3 regions of the Pseudomonas xanthosomatis genome follow, and region 1 is predicted to be linked to each of the others. Evidence: riboswitches for the same ligand, from Rfam matches in the RefSeq annotation. Region 1 holds a riboswitch; each other region holds the start of a gene.
The links. Region 1 has a riboswitch for cobalamin ahead of KSS93_RS17070 (CbtB domain-containing protein). Riboswitches for the same ligand answer to the same signal wherever they lie in the genome.
Positions count from the first base shown of each region.

Region 1 (3,267 bases):
CGTGGGCCTGGCGCATGGCATCGATGATCTGCTCCAGGTGCAGCTCGGCACTGTTGATGACGGTGTTGGCGCGGTGCCCTTCGAGCACCGCAGGCGGCACCAGGGAGCCTGCGTAGATGATCACCGGGCACTGGTGGATCAGGCGTTGGCCCTTGACCGTGATCAGCTCGGGGTCGCCGGGGCCGGCGCCGATGAAGTAGACCGTCATGAAAAATCCTTGCAGAAAAAAGGCGGATTATCCGCCGTACGCCAGCGCCAGGGTAGCGCCGCCCAGTATTTGCCGGGGCACGCGCAGGCGGGGCGTTGCGCAACGGGTACCGGCCAGCGCCAGGGCAGTGCTTTCGGCGACGCCCCAGCAGCCGGTCTGGGCGAAGGCTGCGGCCGAGCGTTGGCTGAGCAGTGGCTCGAAGCCAAGCAGGTGCTCGGCATCGAAACAGATGAGGGGCAGCCCCAGGCGCTCGGCCAGTGCCAGCAACCCGGGCTCGCGGGCTTTGCGCCGGATGCTGGCGAGCCCATGCAGGGCGTTCAGCGACAGGCCGTGTTCGGCCAGGGTCTGGCGCAGCAGCACCGCCAGGGTTTCCACTGGGCAACCCCGGCGGCAGCCAAAGCCTGCGAACAGCGCAGGGGTAGACATCAGGCGGCGCTGGAGCGGCGGAACAGCCATGCGCTGAGCAGGCCCAGGGCCAGCCAGAATGCAGCGTTGGTCAGCCAGGAGGCGATCTTGAACTGGGTTTCAAGGGCTTCGGGGGCCAGGCTTTCGTGTACCGGTGGTTGCGGCGCGCCAATCACATGCGGGATCACCAGCAGCGCCACGCCCAGCACCTTGAACAACCAGTGCCGTGCGAATACCAGCAGCGCAAGGCCGGCAGCCGTGGCGGCAGCGGTGCCGATCCACCAGCTTTGGCGCAGGCCTAGGTCGGCTGCGGCGGTGCCCGGCAACTCCGGTGGCAGGCCCAGGGTCGGTGCCAGGCAGAACACCGCAAAACCCGCCAGCCCCCACCAGGCGCCGGTGCGCACCCGGCCCGGCTCACGCAGGCTGTACAGCGCCGCGAGAATCAGGGCAAAACCCACCGCCACCACCAGGTTGCCACCGGTGGTGGACAGCACGCGCTGCCAGCCATCTTCCGGTGACCAGGCCTCGCCGCCGTGTTCGTGCTCATGGGCTGCGCCGGCCCCGCCGTGCTCGTGGTGTTCGGCGGCAGGTGCTGCGCTCTCGTAGGTTTCGGCCTGCAGAATCAGCGGGGCCACCCAGAAACTTTGCAGCAAGGTCAGCAACAGGGCTGCGAGCAGCCCGCTGAAGCCCGCGGTGCGGGCAATGCGCGTAATCATGCAGGGATTCTCGGTAACCGGTCAGTGGCAGGGGAAGGCAGCGCTGTGGCGGGTGTCGTGGGCCGCGTTGTGCACGGCCTCGATGTGCGAGAAGCCGGCAAAGTACACCAGGCACAGGCCCAACAGGCTGGCGCTGACGGCGATGACCATGCGCTGGCTGAGGGAGGTAGGGGTGGCGATGCTGTGTTTGGCGGTGCTGATTGGCATGACGCGTTCCTCTGCTGCTTTTGTTGTGGCAACGGGCAAGCGCGGCGACCCCGGGCATGAGCGCCCAGGGGATACGACAGCGCCCGCCCACCGCGGGGTGTTGATATGGCGTCCAGGCCGGTCTCCGGGCTGGCGAGGTGGAGCGGGGCTCCAGGTTATGCGTTTCCTTCCCATGCCGGACTGCTGGCACAGTGGTTCAGACGCATCACTCGCTTACCGTTGCGGGGGCAGCACCGGCTTTGCCAGGCCTTGTAAAAGGCACTTGGCGCACCGGTTTCCCGTTTCACCCCCAATGGGGGCACCTTGACGCAGTGCGCTAGCAAATCACGGGGCAGGGCGGGCGTCAATCGCCGCGGCGGTTGACCGGATTGCAGGCACTGCGTAGCCTTGCCGCTTCGAGGTTCTCCGGCTGCTGCCGGAGCTAAGACGGGAACGCGGTCCAAGCCGCGGCTGCCCCCGCAACTGTAGGCACTAGAGGTTGGCACAGCCACTGCGCACGCGCGGGAAGGCGCCAACCCGCCGGCAACCGCCGGCACGGTGCAAGCCAGGAGACCTGCCTCGCAACGTTTTCGACTTTAAACCGGGCGGGGTGATCCGGTGGCGAACGCGCCCGGCCGGCAACGCCCGTGGCTGTCGCGCCGCATGCCCGCGCCACTGCAGCCAAGGGCACCTCCCATGAAAACACTGGCCAAGCTCCCCGTCACCATCGTCACCGGCTTTCTCGGCTCGGGTAAAACCACGCTGCTGCGCCATATGCTCGACAACGCCCAGGGCCGCCGCATCGCGGTGATCGTCAACGAATTCGGCGAGCTGGGCATCGACGGCGAAATCCTCAAGCAGTGCAGCATCGGCTGTAGCGAAGAAGAGGCCAACGGCCGCGTGTACGAGCTGGCCAACGGCTGCCTGTGCTGCACCGTGCAGGAGGAGTTCTTCCCGGTGATGCGCGAACTGGTGGCGCGCCGCGGCGACCTCGACCACATCCTCATCGAAACCAGCGGCCTGGCCCTGCCCAAACCCTTGGTGCAAGCCTTCCAGTGGCCGGAAATCCGCAATGCGTGCACGGTCGATGCGGTGATTACCGTGGTCGACAGCCCGGCCGTGGCCGCCGGCACCTTCGCCGCCTACCCCGACCAGGTCGACGCCCAGCGCAAGCTCGACCCCAACCTGGACCACGAATCGCCGCTGCACGAACTGTTCGCCGACCAGCTGGCCAGCGCCGACCTGGTGGTACTTAACAAGGCCGACCTGATCGACGCCGAAGGCCTGGCCAAGGTGCGCGCCGAGGTGGCCGAAGAGCTGCCGCCGGCGGTCAAGGTGATCGAAGCCAGCAGTGGCCGCCTGCCGCTGGAAGTGCTGCTGGGCGTGGGCGCCGAGTCCGAGGCGCATATCGATGGCCGCCGCACCCACCATGATTCGCACCACGACGGTGACGAGCATGACGACCACGACCATGACGCCTTCGACTCGATCTCCATCGACCTGCCCGAAGCTGACGAGAACCTGTTGCTCGATGCTCTGACGCAACTGGTGACCGAGTTCGGCATCCTGCGCGCCAAAGGCTTCGCCGCGATCCCCGGCAAGCCGATGCGCCTGCTGATCCAGGGCGTGGGCACGCGCTTCGACAAGCACTTCGACCGCGCCTGGCGCAGCGACGAGGCGCGCATCACCCGCCTGGTGCTGATCGGCCAGGACCTCGACGCCGTACAGTTGGAAGCGCGCCTGCGCCAGGCC
Region 1 covers NZ_CP077075.1:3,828,235-3,831,501, reverse strand. The annotation lists gene cobM (precorrin-4 C(11)-methyltransferase) at 1-208, opposite strand, end outside; gene KSS93_RS17080 (cobalamin biosynthesis protein) at 236-634, opposite strand; gene KSS93_RS17075 (CbtA family protein) at 634-1,329, opposite strand; gene KSS93_RS17070 (CbtB domain-containing protein) at 1,351-1,536, opposite strand; cobalamin riboswitch at 1,635-1,857, opposite strand; cobalamin riboswitch at 1,918-2,111, shown strand; gene cobW (cobalamin biosynthesis protein CobW) at 2,212-3,267, shown strand, end outside.

Region 2 (3,267 bases), 620 kb from region 1:
AGCCTGCGCTGTTGATCGGGCGCAAGAACATCGAGGCGCGGGTGTCGCGACGACGCGGGCGCTGATGCCCGGTAGCGGCCCTGTCGCCGGCAAGCCGGCGACAGGACACTTTGATCAGAACGCCAACCCGACCTTCACGCCAAACTCGTCACGCTTGAGCTTGTTGTTGTCCAGCACCGGCGAATCGCCATCGACCTTGTACTCGGTGCGGGTGTAGTACACCCCGGCCTGCACCGGCATGCTGCCCTGCTGGTTCATCAGCAAGGTGACTTCGGCGTAAGGGTTGGTGCGGTCCTTCATGTCGACACTGTCGCTGCCAAAATCGTCCACCTTGATGCGCGCACGGCCGTCGATAGTGTGGCGGGCGCCCACTTCGAAACGCAGGGTCGAGGTGTCGAACTGGTGGTTGTAACCCAGCGCCGCCTTGGCGAAAGGCGATTTGTAGGTCAGGCGGGTATCGAGGTCGTTGATCTCGGGCTCGAAGCGGGTCCAGCTGTAGCCACCGCCTACGGTGACATCGACGAAGTTGCGCGCATCCAGCGCGGCGCGCCAGCCCAGGTCCAGTTCGGCCTGGGCCTCCTTGAGCTTGTTGTCGTTCTTCTTGCCGTACTTGGCCTCGGCCCCCAGCTGATAGATCAGCCCGGACTCGGCAGTCATCTTGTTGCCGAAGCTGGCGAACACACCGCCCTGGCCCAGGTGCTCCTTGTCCGAGCTGCTGCCGCCCTCGAACTTGAAGCTGTCGTACGAGCCCAGCAGGCCGAAGGTGAACAGCGGGTCGGTGCTGGGTGCGGCACTGGCGGCCAGGGGCGCGCCCATCAGTGCCAGCAGGCAGGCGTGGCGCAGCGGGTTACGGATGAACATTGGCAAAAGTCTCCATGACGTAAGTGAATGACAAACCAGCCCTTCGAGACAACGTCATTGGGAAAAGTTCGGAAAAAAATCAGTAAAAACTGCTAAACCATTGCCCCGTCACACTTTTGGTGGTCAGATGCGCGCCAGTTTCAGGTGTCCTGCGCCGCCGCGCGCAGGGTGAAACGGGAAGCCGGTGCGTCGTTTTTGCGACAAGTCCGGCGCTGCCCCCGCAACGGTAAGCGAGCGAACCCTTCGACACACCACTGTGCCTTGGCATGGGAAGGTGAAGGCTTCACGACCCTCGCAAGCCCGGAGACCGGCCTGAAGCCTTACTTGGCAACCCGCGGTGGGCGGGCGCAGGCCGGTATCCGCGTGCGCGCCTGCGTGCGTGGTTCGCCTTTGCGTGTTTTCCACCGGGATCCATTCATTCCTGCAGCAGTGGAACGACATGTCCCGATTCAGCAAGCTCCACCCCCTGGCCGCCTGTTTGGCCGTCGCCCTTCCGGCCTTGGCCGACGAACCCCTGACCCTGCCTTCCACCGCTGTTACCGACAGCCAGGAGGCACGCAGCATCGACCTGGCCACCCCGACCCCGGCTGGCTCGCGGCTGAACCTCAGCGCCCTGGACACCCCCGCCAGCACCAGCACCCTCAGCGAGGCACAGATCCAGCAGCGCAACAACGCCACCGTGCAGGACGCCGTAAGCCGCACCCCAGGGCTGACCTTCATCGGCACCCCGGGCGACGGCGGCACCGGCCTGTCGGCGCGCGGCTTCACCGGGCAAAATTCGGTGATGACCCTGTTCGACGGCGCACGCCTGTACACCGGTGCCGGCACCCAGACGTTCCCGGTAGACCCGTGGATGGTCGAGCGTATCGATGTGCTGCGCGGCCCGGCCTCGGTGCTGTACGGCGAAGGCGCCACCGGGGCGACGATCAACGTGGTCCCGAAAAAGCCGCTGACCGGCGAGGTGCGCAACCACCTGCGCCTGGGCTATGGCTCGTGGGGCCGCCAGCAACTGGGCATGGACAGTGGCGGCAGCTTGAGCGAGCGCTTGAGCTATCGCCTGACCCTCAACCAGCAAGCCGGTAACGGCTACGTTGACCGCACCGAGTCGCGCAGCCTGGCCCTGAGCGCCGCCCTGCGCTTCGATGCCAGCGACAACCTGAGCTTCACCCTGGCCCACGAACGCGGTGACGCGCAGCCGGCCAACTACTACGGCACCCCGCTGATCGACGGCCACCTGCGCGACAGCCTGCGCAAGAAAAACTACAACGTCAGCAACGATGTGCAGCGCTACCACGATGAATGGACACGCCTGACCACCGACTGGGCCCTGAGCGACAGCGTGTCGGCCAGCAACCAGCTGTACTACATCAAGAGCCGCCGCCACTGGCGCAACGCCGAAAGCTACAGCTGGGACCCGTCCGCTTCTGCGGTGCAGCGCGGCAGCTTCCTGGAAATCCGCCACAACCAGGAGCAGGTCGGCGACCGCCAGAGCTTCACCTTCGACCACAGCCTGCTGGGCCTTGCCAGCAAGACCGTGGTGGGCGTCGAGGCCAACCGCATCCGCTTCAACATCGACAGCAACTTCCCCTACGAAGACGGCAGCAGCGACCCGCTCGACCCGTGGCACCCTGCCCCCGGCCCTTTCCATAGCAACAGCCCGACACAACCGCAGATGCTGTCCAAGGTCAACACCGTCGCCCTGTTTGCCGAAAACCGCACCCAATTGAGCGAGCGCCTGGCGCTGGTCACCGGCATTCGCCGCGACCAGAACCACATCGACCGCGACGACCTGGTCAACAACAGCCGCAACGACCGCAGCCTGCGCGGCGGCAACTGGCGAGCGGGCCTGGTGTATGCGCTCAGCGACGACCTGTCACTGTACGGCCAGTTTTCCACCAGCGAGGACGGCGTCGGCGACCTGCTGACCCTGCGCCCGGAGCAAAGCCTGGACCTGACCGAGGCCAAGCAGACCGAACTGGGCCTGAAACAGCGCTTTTGGGCCGGGCGCGGCGAATGGACCCTGGCGGCCTACCACATCGTCAAAAAGAAACTGCTGGTCAGCGACCCGCTCACCCATGCCAAACAGCAGGCCGGCCAGCAGACCTCCGATGGCCTGGAAGCCAGCCTGGAACTGGCGCTGGGCAACCAGTGGCAGCTGTCGGCCAACGCAGCGCTTGTGCGGGCCGAGTACGACCAGTTCGACGAGGTGAACGGCGGCATCGCCTATGACCGCGCCGGCAACCGCCCCACCGACGTACCGCGGCGCACCGCCAACCTGTGGCTGAACAAAGGCTTCAGCCAGGCGGTAGATGCCGGCATCGGCCTGCGCTATGTGGACGAGCGCTACGCCAACACCGCCAACAGCCAGCGCGTGCCGGGCTATACCGTGGTCGATGGCAATATCGG
Region 2 covers NZ_CP077075.1:3,212,948-3,216,214, reverse strand. The annotation lists gene KSS93_RS14400 (GNAT family N-acetyltransferase) at 1-65, shown strand, start outside; gene KSS93_RS14395 (outer membrane beta-barrel protein) at 115-861, opposite strand; cobalamin riboswitch at 987-1,191, shown strand; gene KSS93_RS14390 (TonB-dependent receptor) at 1,301-3,267, shown strand, end outside.
Region 2: it holds a riboswitch for cobalamin, as region 1 does, so the genes downstream of both, KSS93_RS14390 (TonB-dependent receptor) here and KSS93_RS17070 (CbtB domain-containing protein) in region 1, are expected to answer to the same signal.

Region 3 (3,267 bases), 480 kb from region 1:
CCGGCCTGCCACAAATGGTTGGCCAGCACCTGCCACACCACCTGCGTGGTGACGCGGGTTTCACCGATGGCGATACCGGCCAGCAACGCGGCCAGCAGGGCCACCATTGCAGCAAGGCTCAGGGGGAACAGGCGGCTCATGGTTGCGGCGCTTTACCCGTGGCGAAGGCGGCGGACAACCGCTCCAGGCCCGTGAACAGGCGGATGCCGGCCTGCATGGCGTCGGCGTCGAGCACGATGATGCGGCCGTTTTTCACCGCCTCCATGTTCTTGGCCACCGGGTCGTTACGCAAGAAATCAAGCTTCTTCTGGTAGTCGTCGGCGGGGAAGCGGCGGCGGTCCATGCGCGCGATGATCAGCCAGGTGGGGTTGGCCTTGGCCAGGGTTTCCCAGCCCACGGTGGGCCATTCTTCGTTGGACTCGACCACGTTGCGCACGCCCAGGGTCTGCAGCATGAAGTCGGCCACGCCCTGGCGGCCGGCCACGTACGGGTCCATCTCAAGGTCGGCGCTGGAGAACCAGAACAGCGCGCTGGTGTGGCTCAGGTCCTTGCCGGCCAGTTGCTGGCGGGCGTGATCCAGCTGGCCCTTGAGCTCGGCGTTGAGCTGTTGGCCACGGGCCTGCACGTCGAAGATTTCGGCCAGTTGGCTGACGCTCTTGTAGATGCTGTCGACCTTGAACGGCTGCAGGCGGGTGCCGTCGGCGCCCACCAGGTTGTCCTTGCCTTCGCAGTCCGAGGGCAGCAGGTAGGTGGGGATCTTCAGCTCGTCGAACTGCTCGCGGGTTGCCACCACGCCCTGGGCGCCGACCATCCACTCGAACTGCACCGCCACCAGTTGCGGGCGCTTGCCCACCACCGCTTCGAAGCTTGGGTCGTTGTCGGCCAGGCGCGGCACCTTGGAGTTCTGCGCGGCGTACTCGGGCAGCACGTTGTTGAACCACAGCGAAGTGCCGGCCAGCTTGTCGCCAAGGCCCAAGGCGTAGAGCATCTCGGTGCCGGCCTGGCCGATGGTCACGGCGCGCTCGGGGGCCTGGGCGAAGGTCTGCGGGGCGCCGCAGTTGTCGACGGTGAGCGGGTAGTGGGTGGCGGCGGCCTGGGCGAGGCCAGTCAGCGACAGGCCGGCGAGCAGGGCGGCGAAACGGGGCAGCATGGTGGGCGATCTCCTATCTACGGTGCACGGAATGAACGCACGGACAGGCATCGCCGGGCCCGTCGCGCAGGGCGAGGGGCAGCACCCGCAAGGGGTGGAGATGGCCATCCCGGACACCCCGCCGGTTGGTAAATGTGTGCCGGCAGGTCTCCTGACTGGTGCGTCCTGGCCCGGCGCCAGCCTTCCCGGATACATGATCCAGTGGCATCGATGGCGCGGGCTCGGCACCTACAGTTGCGGGGGCAGTTCCCTTTGGCACGCGCTGGGCGGGCTGGGGATTCCCTATTAATTCCTGGTGGAAACCGGCGGCGGGCATGGTAGACCATCGACCGGCCGGTGGAAATGGTTTTGACCGTTGCAGCCTTGTCGCGGGGCACACCCGCTGCCACGCCAAGCCCCGTGTGCGGGCTTGTGGGAGCGGGCTTGCCCCGCGATCGGCCGTCAAAGGTATTTCAGCCAGGCGATATCACGCCGACGCGCCTTCAACCGGGCAAACCAGCGCACCGGCAGGTACAACGCCGCCGCCAGCAGCACCGAGCCCAGCCACACCGCGCCAATGCCGTCAAAGCCGAAGTACTCGCCATGGTTCTGCCCGAACAGCGCCACGCAGGCCACGTACAGCACTTTCAGCACATACAGGTGCAGCAGGTAGAAGAACATCGGTGCGGCGCCGAATACCGCCAGCACGCCGATCCAGCGGGCCGCGCCTGCGCGCTCGAAGCCGCGCAGCAGCAACAGGCCGCAGCCCAGGGTCAGGCTCAGGAACAGCAGCGACGGGGGGTATTTGGTGATGTTGAAGAAGCTCATCAGGGTCTGGGTGAGCGCCGGGTAGCTGTGCCATGGCGCTTCGCCGTAGCCGTTGAGCAGGCGCAGCACCACGAAGCCCAGCAGCGCAGCGCTGCCGGCCAGCAGCAGGTGCTTTTGGCGTACGCCGGCATTGCTGCTGCGGCCGAACCACGGCCCCAGGGCGTAGCCCAGCGCGATCACGCCAATCCACGGCAGCACCGGGTAAGAGGTGCGCAGGCGCAGGCTGTCGGACACCTCCAGCCAGCCACGGTCATGCAAAATTGCCCACGGCACGTGCATCGCCGACTCCGGGCCAAAGTGCAGGCCGTCCAGCAGGTTGTGCCCGGCCACCAGTACCACGCCCAGGGCCACCAGCGCGGCGCGCGGCAGGTACACCAGCAGCGACAGGGCGATCATGCTCACGCCGATGGCCCAGATCACCTGCATGTAGATCACGCTCGGCGGCAGCTGGAAGGTCCAGGCGAAGTTCACCAGGGTGAATTCCAGCACCACCAGGAACAGCCCGCGCTTGAACAAGAATGCCGACACATCGGCGCGGCCCTGGTACTTCTCGCCGTACAGGTAGGCCGACAGGCCCGTCAGCAGCACGAACACCGGTGCGCACAGGTGGGCCAGGGTGCGGCTGGCGAACAGGCTGGGGTCGGTGACATCGACGTTCATCGGGTCGCTGACCTGGCGGTGCAGGAAGAAGGTCTCGCGCACGTGGTCGAGCAGCATGAACAGGATCACCAGGCCGCGCAGGGCATCGATGCTCTGCAGGCGCTGGGTGAGCAGGGTAGGGGTGGCTGAGGCGCTTGTCATCGGGGTTGGGTCGCAGGCAGGAATGGGTGTCAAATGAAACGTTATCTTATAACTATTTATTCATTTTGGCACAGCCATTTTTTGCCATGCGCGAGCGCACAGCCCGCTAGGAGCCGGCTTGCCGGCAATAGGGCACGAATCGGCGACACAAAAAACCGGGGCTGCGCAATGGCAGCCCCGGTTCTTCGTAGCATGGCGCGGGCGGTGCCCGTGATCGCCGGCAAGCCGGCTACAGGAGGTGGCGTCAGTGGCTTTCGACGACGGTCCCGGCCACCACACGCACAGCTTCAGGGGCAGGGGTGCCCAAGGTCACCGACCCTTCATAGGCGCGCAAGCTGCGGCACAGGCTGTAGCCGGTCAGCAGCATGTACAGCGCGATCGGCAGCCCCACCACGATACTGGCCATCTGTATCGCCACCAGCCCGCCGGCAATGATCAGGCTGGCGGCGATGGCGCCCTCCAGCACGCACCACATCACCCGCAGCCAGTTCGGCGGGTCGATGCTGCCC
Region 3 covers NZ_CP077075.1:4,304,142-4,307,408, reverse strand. The annotation lists gene KSS93_RS18925 (FecCD family ABC transporter permease) at 1-140, opposite strand, end outside; gene KSS93_RS18920 (ABC transporter substrate-binding protein) at 137-1,150, opposite strand; cobalamin riboswitch at 1,275-1,472, opposite strand; gene KSS93_RS18915 (acetyltransferase domain-containing protein) at 1,592-2,758, opposite strand; gene KSS93_RS18910 (BCCT family transporter) at 3,003-3,267, opposite strand, start outside.
Region 3: it holds a riboswitch for cobalamin, as region 1 does, so the genes downstream of both, KSS93_RS18920 (ABC transporter substrate-binding protein) here and KSS93_RS17070 (CbtB domain-containing protein) in region 1, are expected to answer to the same signal.